2 regions of the Brucella sp. BE17 genome follow, and region 2 is predicted to be linked to the other one. Evidence: riboswitches for the same ligand, from Rfam matches in the RefSeq annotation. Region 2 holds a riboswitch; the other holds the start of a gene.

Region 1 (7,413 bases), 630 kb from region 2:
GAAGTCAGGGAAACAAGCAAGACTATACCCCTTGAAACAGTGCGTACGGTTCGGACAGAGCGAACCAGTTGCATGAGATGCGAACGACTACTGATTGGGTAGCAGTACGGCGGCAAGACCTGCCGCCGCGACGCTGCCTGCGGACCAAATTAGGGGAATGGCCAGAAAAATCCAGAGGATAAAGAAAAACTTGAAAATCACATCCGGAAATGCCGGCCTTTTTAACTCACGCCAAAGCGCTTTTGAACCGCCGCAACCTGAGCGCATTGGACAAAACAAAAATACTCGAAAGCGCCATGGCACCCGCCGCAAGCACCGGCGAAAGCAACGTGCCGGTCAGCGGGTAAAGAATGCCTGCGGCAACCGGGATCAGCGCCACATTATAGGCAAAGGCCCAGAACAGGTTCTCGCCGATATTGCGGATGGTGGCTTTCGATATGGCAATCGCATTGACCACGCCGCGCAAATCACCCGACATCAGCACAACATCAGCACTTTCAATAGCGATGTCGGTACCGGTGCCAATCGCGATGCCGACATCGGCGGCGGCCAAGGCCGGCGCATCATTGATGCCGTCGCCGACGAAAGCCAGTTTCTTGCCGTCCGCTCCCAGTTTCCTCAGCACTTCGACCTTGCCGTCGGGAAGAACTTCCGCCTCAACTTCATCAATGCCAAGTTTTTTTGCAATAGCCTCTGCCGTACGTCGATTGTCGCCGCTGATCATGACCACTTTCAGCCCCTGATCATGCAGCGCAGAAATGGCCGCAGGCGTGGTTTCCTTGATCGGATCGGCCACGGTGATGATGGCGGCAAGCTTGCCGTCGATAGCCGCATAAAGCGGTGATTGCCCTTCATCGCCAAGTCGGCTGGCATCCTCAGAAAAGACCGAAACATCCGCACCGATCTCGCGCATATAGCGATCCGCACCGATTGCCACCTCATGACCGGAAACATTTGCTTTGAGTCCAAAGCCCGGCACGGATTGAAACTCGGAGACATCAGGCAGTTTCAATCCCTTGTCTTTTGCTGCGGTAACGATTGCCTCGGCAATCGGATGTTCGGAGCGCATTTCAACCGCTGCCACCTGAGCCAGCACGTCATCAGCCGCAAAACCTGTCGTGACGGCAAAATGCGCCAGAGCCGGCTTGCCCTTGGTCAGCGTTCCGGTCTTATCGACCGCGATGATGCTCGCCTCGCGCAAGGTCTGCAACGCATCACCCCGGCGAAACAACACGCCAAGCTCCGCGGCACGCCCTGTGCCGACCATGATCGACGTCGGCGTTGCAAGACCCATCGCGCAGGGGCAGGCGATGATGACCACGGCGATAGCATTGACAAGTGCATAGCCGATCATGGCGGTTCCGCCAACCGCAATCCAGACGACGAATGTCAGCAAGGAAGCTGCCAGCACAGCAGGCACGAACCAGCCGGTCACCTTGTCGACCATGGCCTGAATGGGGAGTTTGTCGGCCTGCGCATCCTCGACCATGCGAATGATCTGCGAAATCACCATGTCGCGACCAACCTTGGTGGCGCGGAAGGAAAAACTGCCCGTTTTGTTGATCGTGCCGCCGACGACATTGGCACCCTCAGCCTTTTCCACCGGAACCGGCTCGCCGGTGATCATCGCTTCATCGACAAAGGACGAACCTTCGATCACCTCGCCATCGACCGGAACTTTTTCGCCCGGACGCACCTGCACAATGTCACCGGCCCGCACATCATCCAGCGCTACATCAACAGTCTCGCCATTGCGAACAACACGCGCTGATTTTGCCTGCAAGCCAACCAGACGGCTGATCGCGGCACTGGTGCGACCCTTGGCGCGCGCTTCAAGATAACGTCCCAGCAGGATGAGTGTGACAATAACGGCTGCGGCTTCGAAATAGACATTGACCGTGCCGTCCGGCAAAAGGCCGGGCGCAAAGGTGGCTACCACCGAAAAGCCCCATGCGGCGAGCGTTCCCACCACCACAAGCGAATTCATATCAGGAGACCCGCGCAAAAGGGTGGGAATACCCTTCCTGAAAAAGCGCAGGCCCGGCCCAAACAGCACCAGAGTGGTGAGCACAAATTGCAGATACCAGCTATTTTGCATGCCCAGCGTGTCCATGACAAACATGTGCATGGCCGGAATCAGGTGCGACCCCATTTCCAGAATGAAAACCGGCAGTGTCAGGATAGCCGCAAGTAAAACGCTCTTTTTAAGCTCACTCGCTTCGGCGTCGCGCTTTTCGCTTTGCGTAACAGGAGCTGCTGGCTGCGTGTCATCGCTTAAAGATCGCGCTTCATAGCCCGCTTTTTCGACAGCGTGAACAAGGTCTGAAATTGCAACCTGACCCGAAAGTTCGACATGGGCGCGTTCGGTTGCCAGATTAACGTTTGCCTGTGTGACGCCGGAGACGGCACTGAGCGCCTTTTCGACCCGGCCGACACAGGAGGCGCAACTCATGCCCTCGATTGCGAGATCAACACTTGATGATGGCACATCATACCCGGCCTTGCGAATGGCTTCGACCACGGCAGGCATATCGGGCGTATCTTTGAATGTCACGTCCGCCTTTTCGGTGGCAAGATTGACCGAGACCTTACCCACCCCCGGCACCTGGCTCACAGCTTTTTCAACCGTGGAGACACAGGACGCGCAATGCATACCTTCGACGGGAACCGCAAAATGCAGGCTTTTCGGATAGGTGGACGTGTTCATGATCGGTCCTCAAATAACAATGCTTGATACTAAATAAGGCTTCCCACCGTGGGAAGGTCAAGCCTTGATGTTGATGAAACACGCATGGCTTGACCCCTTGTTCATTCCGGCCTATGCATGGAGCCACAAAATTCGTTGGGGTGCCTTTGCAAGAGGGCTGAGAGACGCGGTTACGCGTTAACCCATTGAACCTGATCCGGGTAATACCTGCGTAGGGAACGGAGTTTGGCACGTCTGGCGCGGAGAAATACACCCTCCATGGGGAATTCCCCAAAGCCGTTCATGGCGTCTCATCTTTCCGTTCGGAATGAGAGACGACAAAATGGACTTTAGACAAAACCTCTCCCGAACATCGACAATACCGATATGCTTGACTATTGCCGGTTCGGATTCGGGCGGCGGTGCGGGCATTCAGGCCGATCTCAAGACATTTTCAGCGCTTGGCACCTATGGCGCAAGCGTGATTACCGCTATCACCGCGCAGAACACCCTTGCCGTAACCGCCGTTCACGATGTACCTGCCGATATCGTCAGCGCCCAGATGAAGGCCGTACTGGACGATCTTGACGTCGCAGCCATCAAGATCGGGATGGTGTCAGTCCCTGCCACTATTCAAGCGATTGCCGAGGGCTTGAACCGCTTTTCCGGTTCAGTCGTGCTTGACCCGGTGATGGTTGCAAAATCTGGCGACCGGCTATTGAGCGAAGCCGCGATTTCGACCTTACGCGAAAAACTGATCCCACTTGCAACCGTGCTTACGCCCAACAGGCCGGAGGCCGCCTGTCTGCTTGATGTGAGCCTTGCCATCAATGACGACGAGGCGGAGGCGCAGGGCTTTGCCCTGCTCGGTCTTGGCGCGAGCGCCGTGCTCATGAAAGGCGGACATGCGGAAGGCGACACCTGCACCGATCTGCTGATCCGCGACGGTCAGCCCACGCTGCGGCTCGAAGCGCCGCGCATCGCCACCAAAAACACGCATGGCACCGGCTGCACGCTATCCTCAGCCATCGCGGCCGGATTGGCCAAGGGGCTACCGCTCGATGAGGCTTTACGTGACGCACACGACTATCTGCACCAGGCCATTCTTGCCGCCGATCATTTGCAGGTCGGTTCCGGTCACGGGCCGGTGCAGCATTTTCACAATCTCTGGGAGCACGCATGATGCGCGTCACCATTATCGGGGCCGGGGTTGCGGGTCTTGCCTGTGCTGCTGAGTTTAGCGATCACGGCCATGCCGTCACAGTGATCGCCAAAAGCACGGAAATCGGTTCGGACAGTTGTTCGTGGTTTGCGGGCGGCATGCTGGCACCTTGGTGCGAGGGCGAAAGCGCTGAAGAGCCGGTGGTGCGGCTCGGACAGGAGGCAATTTCGTGGTGGGAGCGCCATGTCTCGACGCTCAAGCGTAAGGGAACGCTCGTCATCTCGCATACCCGCGATGCCACCGAATTACGCCGCTTTGCCCGCCGCACGGAAAACTTTGAAACCATCGATGAGACATTGATTGGAACGCTGGAGCCGGACCTTGCAGGACGCTTTCGCCAAGGTCTGTTCTTTGGCGATGAAGCCCACCTCAATCCACGCAAAACCTTGATCGAACTGGCCGGGGGGCTGCAAGCAAAGGGCGTCACTTTCCATCTCGGAACCGATGCCAAAGAAAAAGACATCAACGCCGATATTATTGTCGATGCGCGTGGGCTTGCAGCGCGTGACCAGTTGCAGGACTTGCGTGGGGTGAAGGGCGAAATGCTGGTCGTTCGCTCGCCCGACATCAATTTTTCGCGGCCCGTGCGGCTCCTGCACCCGCGTATTCCGCTCTATATCGTGCCGCGCGGTGACGGCATCCACATGATCGGCGCGACGATGATCGAAAGCGACGCGCAGAGCCACATTTCCGTACGCTCCACGCTTGAAATGCTGAGCGCGGCTTACGCGCTGCATCCGGCCTTTGGTGAGGCGGAAATTCTCGAAACCGGCGTCGATGCCCGCCCGGCCTTTGCCGACAACCTGCCACGCGTGCGCAAGCGCGGCAACACCATCTATGTCAACGGGCTTTACCGGCACGGATTTCTGCTTTCGCCTGCGGTAGCACGCATGGCCGTTGAAGCGGCAACAGCGCCTGAAAAGCACCCCGAATTTCTGGAGGAACTGGCATGACCATTATTCTCAACGGCGAGAGGGTCGAAACCGCTGCCGCCACTCTCGCAGCCCTCATTGCTGAAATCGAACTCGATAAGGCGGTGGTTGCAACCGCGCTCAATGGTGAGTTCGTCGCAAGCGATGAGCGCGAAACAACCACAATTTCCAATGGCGACCGCATCGAAGTTCTCGCGCCGATGCAGGGAGGCTAAGATGCTGAAATTTTATGGCAAAACATTTGAAAGCCGTCTGCTGCTTGGTACGGCACAATATCCCTCGCCTGCCATTCTGGCTGACAGCGTTCGCGCGTCAAAAGCAGGTATCGTCACTGTGTCGCTCCGACGTGAGAGTGGAAACGAACGTGCGGGGCAAGATTTTTGGCGTCTCATTAAGGAATTGGACGTCGCAGTCCTGCCCAACACCGCCGGCTGCCACACATCGCGTGAGGCTGTGACGACAGCCAAAATGGCGCGTGAGGTCTTTGGCACCGACTGGATCAAGCTTGAAGTCATCGGCGATCACGACACGCTACAACCCGATCCGTTCGGGCTTGTGGAAGCAGCACGCATTCTCTGCGACGATGGCTTTGAGGTCTTTCCCTATATGAACGACGATCTCGTCGTTGCCGAAAAGCTCATCGAAGCAGGCTGCAAGGTGCTGATGCCATGGGGTGCGCCAATCGGTTCCGGGCGCGGGTTGAACAATGTCTACGCGCTCAAAACCATGCGCGCGCATTTTCCAAAAATTCCGCTGGTGGTCGATGCTGGTATCGGCGTGCCGTCGCACGCGAGCGCCGCCATGGAACTGGGTTTTGACGCCGTATTGATCAACACCGCTGTTGCCAAGGCAGGCGATCCGGCTGCCATGGCGCGTGCCTTTGGGCTGGCGATCGAGGCAGGACGCCTTGCCTATGAGGCCGATGCCATCGAGGCGCGCGATATGGCTTCCCCCTCCACGCCGCTGATTGGAAAGGCATTTGTGTAATGGTTCTCGATCCCTTCTATCCGATTTTCGATAGCGCCGAGTGGTGTGAGCGCATGGTGCCGCTCGGCATCAAGCTCGTGCAATTGCGCATAAAAGATAAAAGCGATTCGGAGCTTCGCACTGAAATCCGTGCCGCACGCAGCATTTGTGCGGCGCATGACTGCCAGCTCATTGTCAATGATTATTGGAAACTCGCCATCGAAGAAGGCTGCGATTTCATCCATCTCGGTCAGGAAGATCTGGACGAGGCCGATCTCCACACCATCCAAAACGCCGGTCTGAAACTCGGTATTTCCAGCCACGATGAGGCGGAACTCGATCGCGCATTGGCTCTCAAACCCGCCTATATCGCGCTTGGCCCTGTCTACCCTACCATTTTGAAAAAGATGAAATGGCATGAACAGGGACTGGAGCGCGTTGGTCAATGGAAAAAAGCTGTCGGCGGCATTCCACTCGTGGGTATTGGCGGCATGAATGTGGAACGTGCGCCGGGCGTTTTTGAAGCTGGGGCCGACATCGTTTCCGTTGTCACCGACATCACACTCAATCCCGATCCAGAAGCCCGGGTAAGGCAATGGATCAACGTGACCCGACCTTATTTAAGGTAGTTTCTGGAGGACTAAATGAAAAAACTGGTTTTTGCTGCGCTTTTCAGCGCCACCCTTTCGCTCGCCCTGACGTCTGTGTCGGCGGCGCAAACCAACGACAAATTCAAGCTCATTCTCGATTGGTATGTGAACCCGGATCACGGGCCAATAATCGTCGCCGACAAGCTCGGATACTTCAAGGATGCCGGGCTTGATGTGGAAATCATTGCCCCCGCGGATGCTGCCGTACCGCCCAAGATGGTCGCGGCGGGAGAGGCCGATCTGGCGATTTCCTACCAGCAGCAGGTGCATCTCGACGTTCATGCCGATATCCCGGTCATCCGCGTCGGCACACTGGTCGATTCGCCGCTCAACTGCCTGATGATCCGTGATGACGGCTCGATCGATAAGCTCGCCGATCTCAAGGGCAAGAAGATCGGCTTTTCGGTGGCCGGTGTCGAGCGCACCCTGCTTGGCACAATTTTGGGCCAGCACGGCGTAACGCTGGACGAGGTCGAACTGATCAGCGTCAATTTCTCGCTGGCACCTGCGCTGATGTCGAAACAGGTCGATGCGGTCATCGGTGCCTATCGCAATGTTGAATTGCATCAGATGACCGTCGAAGGCGTGCCGGGCAAATGCTTCTTCGTCGAAGAGGAAGGCGTGCCAGTCTATGACGAGCTGGTCTATGTTGCAAACAAGAACAAGCTCGATGCAGCCGAAAAGGACCGCATTTCGCGCTTTCTCGCGGCAACCGAAAAAGCCGCACAATATATCGTCAATCACCCTGACAAGAGTTTTGAACTCTTTGCGTCCTATAGCAGTGAACTCAATGACGAGTTGAACCAGCGCTCCTGGAAAGACACGATCGCACGTTTTTCGCGTTCACCGGCAAGCCTCGATTACGGCCGCTGGAGCCGCTACGAAACCTATCTCCACAAGAACGGTCTCGTGTCCTCCATCCTGCCGGTCGAAGACCTCGCCATCGACGTCAATGTG
Region 2 (7,413 bases):
ACCGGCGGCCAGCTTGCCGCTGACGGGAAGAGGACAGGTCTATGGAATTTCGAAAGCTCGGACGCAGCGAACTTAAAGTTTCGCCGCTTTGCTTTGGTGGCAATGTATTTGGATGGACGGTCGATGAGGCGACATCATTCTCGCTTCTCGACCGTTTTATCGCTGCCGGTTTCAACTTCATCGATACCGCCGACGCTTATTCGACATGGGCACCCGGCAATGTGGGCGGTGAATCCGAAACCATCATCGGCAACTGGCTGAAATCACGCGGCCAGCGCGACAAGGTTATCATTGCCACCAAGGTCGGTTCTGAAATGGGGCCGGACGAAAAAGGACTGTCGCCTGCCTATATCCGCAAGGCAGTGGATGCATCGCTCAAGCGGCTGCAAACAGATTATATCGATCTTTACCAGTCGCACTGGGATGATCCGGAAACGCCTTTTGAAGACACGCTCGGCACCTATCAGGAGCTGATCGAAGCGGGAAAAATCCGTGTCATCGGGGCCTCCAACCTGACGGCAGAGCGGCTCACAGAATCGCTGGAAGTGGCGAAAAAGCATGATCTTCCACGCTATGAAAGTCTGCAACCGCTTTATAATCTTTATGATCGTTCCGGCTTTGAGGATGGGCTGGAAAAAATCTGCCGCGACAACGATCTCGCCGTCATATCCTATTTTTCGCTTGCCGCAGGTTTCCTCACCGGCAAATACCGCTCAAGCGACGATCTGGGCCAAAGCGCACGCGGCTCAACGGTGGAAAAATATCTGACCGAGCGCGGGAAAAAAATCATCGTAGCGCTCGATGACGTGGCCGCTAGCATTGGCGCAAAACTCGCTCAGGTCGCCATCGCCTGGCTGATCGCGCAGCCTTCGGTCACAGCCCCCATCGCGAGCGCAACACGCCTCACGCAACTGGGCGAACTGATCGATGCCAGCCGTTTGAAATTGAGCGACGATGCGGTTGCGCGTCTCAACAAGGCAAGCGCCTGAAAAAGGCTATCGAAGGGTAGTCTCTACCCTTCGATTTCTTCCCGCAGCATTTCCAGTTCCAGCCATTCTTCTTCCATGGCGGCATTCTCGGCCCGCTTCTTTTCCAGAAGATCGGCGGTCTTGGCAAAAAGCGCGGGGTCCTTGGCATAAAGTGCCGGATCGGCAAGCTTGCCTTCGAGCACGTCGATTTCCTTGGCAAGCGCGTCCATCTTGGTAGGCAGCGTTTCAAGGGCAAATTTCTGCTTATAGGACAGCTTGCGTTTTTCCTCGCGTTTGGGCTGCGCAGCCTCCCTATCCTGCTTGTCATCATTGCGGAGACCCGCCGCTTTAACGGCCCGGCGGCTGAGCGCCTGTTCCTTGCGCTGCGCCATCATATCAGCATAACCGCCGGCATATTCGAGCCAGCTTCCGTTGCCCTCCGGGGCAATGACCGATGTCACGGTGCGATCAAGAAAATCACGGTCGTGGCTGACCAGAATGACGGTGCCCGGGAAACCGGCCACCAGTTCCTGCAACAAATCGAGCGTCTCCATGTCGAGATCGTTGGTCGGCTCATCGAGGATCAACAAATTGGCAGGACGCGCCAGCACACGCGCCAGCATAAGCCGCGCTCTTTCGCCACCCGACAGTTCGCGGATCGGTGTCCGCGCCTGCTCGGGCTGGAACAAAAAATCCTTCATGTAGGAGACGACATGGCGCTGTTCGCCATTGACGATCAGGCTCTCGCCGCGCCCGTCAGTCAGATAATGCGAAAGCGTGTCATTGAGGTTGAGGTCTTCACGCTTCTGGTCGAGTTCGGCCATCTCCAGATTAACGCCAAGACGCAAAGTGCCTGAATCCGGTTCCAGCTTGCCGGTCAAAAGCGATAAAAGTGTTGTCTTGCCCGCACCATTGGGTCCGACAAGCCCGATGCGATCACCACGCTGGACGCGGATAGAGAAATCCTTGACCAATTCACGCTCGCCATAGGCCTTGCTCAGCCCCTTGGCTTCGATCACCAGCTTGCCCGACTCTTTGCTGTCACTCGCGGCCAGCACCGCTGCCCCTTGCGCCTTGCGATGATTGCGGAAATCAGAACGCATGGAATGCAACTCACCCAGGCGGCGCATATTGCGCTTGCGTCGTGCGGTAACGCCGTAACGCAGCCAGTGTTCCTCACGCGCGATCTGGCGACCGAGCTTGTGATGATCGCGCTCTTCTTCCTCCAGAACCTTATCGCGCCATTCCTCGAAATGGCCAAAACCCTGTTCGATACGGCGCGTCAGGCCGCGATCCAGCCACACCGTTGCGCGGCTGACATTTTCCAGAAACCGCCGATCATGCGAAATCAGCACGATGGCCGAACGGATCTGGCGTAACTCGCCTTCGAGCCATTCGATGGTGGTGAGGTCGAGATGGTTCGTAGGCTCATCGAGCAGCAGAACGTCCGGTTGCGGTGCAATCACCCGTGCCAGTGCGGCACGGCGTGCTTCACCGCCCGAAAGGTGATCCGGCTTTTCCTCGCCGCTCAGCCCCAGATGCTCGAGAAGATAGGTGACCCGGTGCGGATCATCCGCCGGACCAAGCCCTGCCTCGACATAGGTCCGCACATTGGCAAAGCCGTCCATGTCCGGCATCTGCGGCAGATAACGCACGGTGGCACCCGGATGACGGAACATTTCGCCCGAGGTCGGCTCGACCATGCCGGCGGCAATCTTGAGCAAGGTAGACTTGCCAGAGCCGTTACGCCCGACCAGCGCGATGCGGTCGCCCTCGCTTACCGAAAGATTGGCATCCTCAAGAAGAGGGGTGCCGCCAAAGGTGAGCTGTATCTGGTCGAGCCGTAGAAGCGGAGGAGCCATGGTTCTCTTCAATAAAGGATTGAAATTTTGCCCTGCTTGTCGGCGACAAAAGTCATTCTGTCAAATGGATCGGTAAAAGAGCGCAAAAAAAGACAGGCCGGAAAAACCCGGCCTGTCCTTTATAACAGCAATAAAGCCTGACTTACTGGCAAGGTGCTTCGTAAGTGCGACCATAGTTATCGCGGTAACGGCAGTACTGGACGCCGTTGCGCGTCTGGGATGCACCGAGAAGCGTACCGGCGACACCGCCGATTGCTGCACCGGCAAGAGCGCCGCGACCGCTGCCGCCAATTGCACCACCGGCAAGAGCGCCGAGGGCTGCACCGCCGACACCATAGCCAGCCGTACGCTTTTCATTGGTCGTGCATGCTGCAGTCGAGAACGCGAGCACGGCGGCAATTGCAATCATGGAAAGACGTGATTTCATGAGACAATCTCCTATCTAGAGTTTCAAAAACACCGGCTTTGCGTCCCCAAGTTCGGCGTAAAGCAGATGACCCGCTTAGCCCATTTACAATACGTTTCGCCCGCAGACGTCAAGCATTTTCAGGCCTCGGTATGAGCGGTGCATTACCGTGACAACCCCACATCAAGGTTCGCTACAAGTATCGCTATTCCAGAACGCATCGAAACGCAAAGCGTTCCATCGACTATATTGGACACCGTCCATGAAGAGCCGAACGGCAAGGTCACATTGTCTAACGGCCACTCCGCATTTGTGATCGAAAGACCGTCGACATCAGTAAAGTTCACGACGCTGAACAATGCTCCGTCCGGCAGATCAAAAGAATGACGTCCAGGCAGCAGGGGCCATGCTTCTTCGCTACCACTGGAAAGGAAAATGTTTCGTCCTTTCCGGGCCTGAGCAGTCGCCAAGGTGAGATGGAGCAGGGTGTGATCGGTGCGTGCGCCGCCAAAAGCCCCGCATAAGATCACGCGCGTCGCGCCAAGCGAATAGGCTTCATTAAGGGCAAGTTCACCGTCCGTCATGTCCTTGGCTGGTGAAAAGGTCTTTTGGGGCACATGCATATAGTGCTGCCTAAGCGACGGCGACGCTGAATCGAAATCGCCGAGCCATAATTCCGGTTCGACGCCGAGTTCCGCAGCGTGGCGGATACCACTATCGGCAGCCAGAAAACGCGCGCCTGTAATCTGTTGCCGAAGGCGCTCGGTCACGGCGAGATCGCCGCCGAGGAGAATGACAAATGTGCTCATAAGCTGCTCATAACATGAGAAAATTAACCCTGAAAGAGCAGCCTGTATTCTGTGCACGGCTCTTGCTCTTGCCCTGCCTCCGTTTTATGCTCTCAGAAATTCTAACGGGGTGCCTTCTGCAAATGCGGGTGGCTGAGAGGCGAAAACCAACCCGAGGAACCTGATCCGGCTCGTACCGGCGGAGGGATTTAGATGCTGCCATGCGACACAACGCCAAAAAGTTGCGGGCTTTTACGAAGGATTGCATCGCAATCCAGAGTAGCGCTACTTCCTTTCAAACGCGATGAAAGGACTATCCTGATGCGGCTCTTATCCTTGCTGGCTCTTTCCTTCTCGGCAGCCATTGCCTTTTCTTCTGCCGCACAGGCAAAGGACAAGCTGACCGTCTATACCTATGACAGTTTCATTTCCGAATGGGGACCAGGACCCAAGGTCAAGGAAAACTTCGAGAAGGACTGTAACTGCGAGGTGGAATGGATCGCTTCCGCCGACGGCGTCGCCCTTCTCAACCGCCTCAAGCTGGAGGGCAGAAACACCATCGCAGATATCGTGCTTGGCCTTGATGTCAATCTTCTGACGGAAGCGCGTGCTTCTGGATTTTTTGCGCCAAGCGGTATTGATCTGGGCAATATCAGTGTGCCGGGCGGGTTCAAGGACGATATTTTTGTACCCTTTGACTATGGTTATTTCGCCGTGGTCTATGATTCAGATAAACTGCCCGATCCACCGCAAAGCCTCAAGGAACTGGTTGAGGGCGACGCTTCGCAAAAGATCGTGTTGCAGGATCCGCGCACGTCGACACCGGGGCTTGGCATGCTTTTATGGATGAAAGCGGTTTATGGCGACAAGGCTGGCGAGGCATGGGAAAAGCTTCAAAAACGTGTTCTGACCGTCACACCGGGCTGGTCGGAGGCATACGGACTTTTCACGCGTGGCGAGGCACCGATGGTGTTGTCCTATACGAGTTCGCCCGCCTATCACCTCATTGCCGAAAAGACCGACCGCTACAAGGCACTGGTGTTTCCCGAGGGGAGTTATCTTCAGGTTGAGCTTGCCGCCCAGACGCTCACGGGTGCGAAAAACCCGCTGGCGCAAAGATTTCTTACTTTTATGACCGGACCGGGCTTCCAGGATGTAATCCCTGAAACCAACTGGATGTTTCCGGCAGGCAAGATGTCCACGCCGTTGCCATCTGCTTTTGAAGCATTGCCCAAACCGGAAAAGACCCTCATCATCCCCTCCGACGAAGTGGCAGAACATCGCCGTGTCTGGGTGAGCGAATGGCTGACAGCGACTAGCCGATGACGGCAATGCCAACTGAATATGGCGCATCATCCCTGACCAAGATGAAACCCCTGGCAGGGGTATTGGCGCTGGCCTTTCTGGTCATACTCGGCGCGGGCGCACTCCTCGCACTGGCTTTTGAAGCAGGCCATGGCAATTTCGAGGCGAGCAGCAATTTCGATACCTATCTCTGGCGCATTGCCCGCTTCACCGTCCTTCAGGCTATCATCTCCAGTCTGCTTTCTGTTGCTTTCGCAATACCAGTTGCGCGCGCGCTTCATGCCGAAACCCGCTTTCCCGGACGCGGACTGATCCTGCGCCTTTTTGCCTTGCCACTCGCCCTGCCCGCCCTCGTGGCGGTACTGGGTATCACCAGCATCTACGGGCGCAATGGCTTTTTCGCCCATATTTCGGATGCAGCCGGGCATCCGCTTCAGCCTGATATCTATGGCATTACGGGCATCTTGATCGCGCATGTCTTCTTCAACATGCCGCTTGCAGTGCGTTTCATCCTTGCAAGCTATGAATCGATCCCCACCGATTACTGGAAACTTGCAGCACAGTTCGGCATGGGAAATCGCGCCCGTTTCCGACTGATCGAATGGCCGGTCATCCGCCGCAGCCTGCCGGGGATGACGGGCCTGATCTTCATGCTTTGCGTCACCAGCTTCACGACGGTGCTGACGCTTGGCGGCGGCCCCCGTGCGACAACGCTGGAAGTCGCAATCTACCAGAGCCTACATTTCGATTTCGACCCTGCACGTGCTGTGGCACTGACCGCCACCCAGCTGGTTCTGACATTGCTGGTCCTCATCCTCCTGCGCCTGACAGGCCGTCCATCCGAGGAAGGTTTTACGCATACGGCCACGCCGCGCCGCTTCGACAGGCCGCGTTTGGGGGAACGGCTGTTCAATATTGCGGCAATCCTCATCGGCTTTCTTTACGTCGCCTTGCCGATCACAGGTGTTGTGGTTTCAGGACTCGCCGCAGATCTGATCCGTCTTTTGAGCGAAAAAACCGTCTGGCGCGCGATCACAACGAGCCTTGCGCTGGGGTTTTCCGCTGCCCTAATTTCTCTTGTGCTTTCGCTGGCGCTGGTTGCAGCGCGCGAAGCGGTCAAAAACAAGCCTGCCGCAAATTTTTTTGATACGGGCGCAAGCCTTATCCTCGTCATGCCCCCAATCGTGATCGGTGCCGGCTGGTTCATCCTGCTGCGCCATTTTACCGATCCGTTCGCGATGGCACCGCTCATGGTTGTCACCGTCAATGCTGCAATGGCGATGCCTTTTGCCTTCCGGTTGCTGCGTCCAGCCTGGGACACGGCCGCAGCCCGCCATAATCGTCTCTGCGCGCAGCTTGGTATTCGCGGCGTCAATCGTTTCCGACTGATCGACTGGCCCTCGATACGCAAGCCTTTCGGCATGGCTTTTGCCTTCGCCATGGCTCTTTCCATCGGCGATCTCGGCACAATCGCACTTTTCGGCAGTGACGCACTTCTCACCCTGCCTTACCTGTTGTTGCAGCGCATGGGCAGCTATCGCACATTCGATGCGGCAGGGCTGGCCCTTATATTGGGGCTCCTATGCCTCGCTCTGATGATGATCGCCGACCGCAGCATCGCATCGCCAAAGGATAATTCTGCTTCATGACTGCATCCGCTGCAATCAGCCTTCACGATGTTCATTTCAGCTATGGCGATACCGCAATGCGTTTCGATGTCACGGTTGCGGAAGGCGCAATAGCCGCGATCGTCGGCCCCAGCGGTTCAGGAAAGTCCACGCTTCTCAATCTCATTGCGGGTTTTGAAATACCTCAGTCCGGCACGATCTCCCTAGGCGCTACGGATATCACGCGTCTGCCACCTGCCGCCCGTCCGGTTTCGATGGTGTTTCAGGAAAACAATCTGTTCGCACACCTGACAGTTGCGCAGAATATCGGCTTGGGTCGAGCCCCTGATCTGAAGCTGAATGCAAATGATCGTGCTGCGATAACCCACGCGCTTAAACGTGTCGGGCTAACGGGTAAGGAACAACGCAAGCCCGAAGCGCTTTCGGGCGGTGAGCGCCAACGTGTGGCAATTGCAC

The links. Region 2 has a riboswitch for thiamine pyrophosphate ahead of thiB (thiamine ABC transporter substrate binding subunit). Riboswitches for the same ligand answer to the same signal wherever they lie in the genome.
Positions count from the first base shown of each region.
Region 1: it holds a riboswitch for thiamine pyrophosphate, as region 2 does, so the genes downstream of both, thiD (bifunctional hydroxymethylpyrimidine kinase/phosphomethylpyrimidine kinase) here and thiB (thiamine ABC transporter substrate binding subunit) in region 2, are expected to answer to the same signal.

Region 1 is NZ_CP154467.1:2,269,467-2,276,879, reverse strand. Features, by position in the region: gene AAIB41_RS11010 (glucose/quinate/shikimate family membrane-bound PQQ-dependent dehydrogenase) at 1-20, opposite strand, end outside; gene AAIB41_RS11005 (heavy metal translocating P-type ATPase) at 227-2,707, opposite strand; TPP riboswitch at 2,834-2,942, shown strand; gene thiD (bifunctional hydroxymethylpyrimidine kinase/phosphomethylpyrimidine kinase) at 3,030-3,869, shown strand; gene thiO (glycine oxidase ThiO) at 3,869-4,861, shown strand; gene thiS (sulfur carrier protein ThiS) at 4,858-5,055, shown strand; gene AAIB41_RS10985 (thiazole synthase) at 5,057-5,827, shown strand; gene AAIB41_RS10980 (thiamine phosphate synthase) at 5,827-6,435, shown strand; gene AAIB41_RS10975 (ABC transporter substrate-binding protein) at 6,451-7,413, shown strand, end outside.
Region 2 is NZ_CP154467.1:1,639,365-1,646,777, forward strand. Features, by position in the region: gene AAIB41_RS07995 (aldo/keto reductase) at 42-989, shown strand; gene AAIB41_RS08000 (ABC-F family ATP-binding cassette domain-containing protein) at 1,013-2,830, opposite strand; gene AAIB41_RS08005 (glycine zipper domain-containing protein) at 2,973-3,257, opposite strand; gene AAIB41_RS08010 (thiamine diphosphokinase) at 3,401-4,045, opposite strand; TPP riboswitch at 4,141-4,250, shown strand; gene thiB (thiamine ABC transporter substrate binding subunit) at 4,346-5,350, shown strand; gene thiP (thiamine/thiamine pyrophosphate ABC transporter permease ThiP) at 5,347-6,978, shown strand; gene thiQ (thiamine ABC transporter ATP-binding protein) at 6,975-7,413, shown strand, end outside.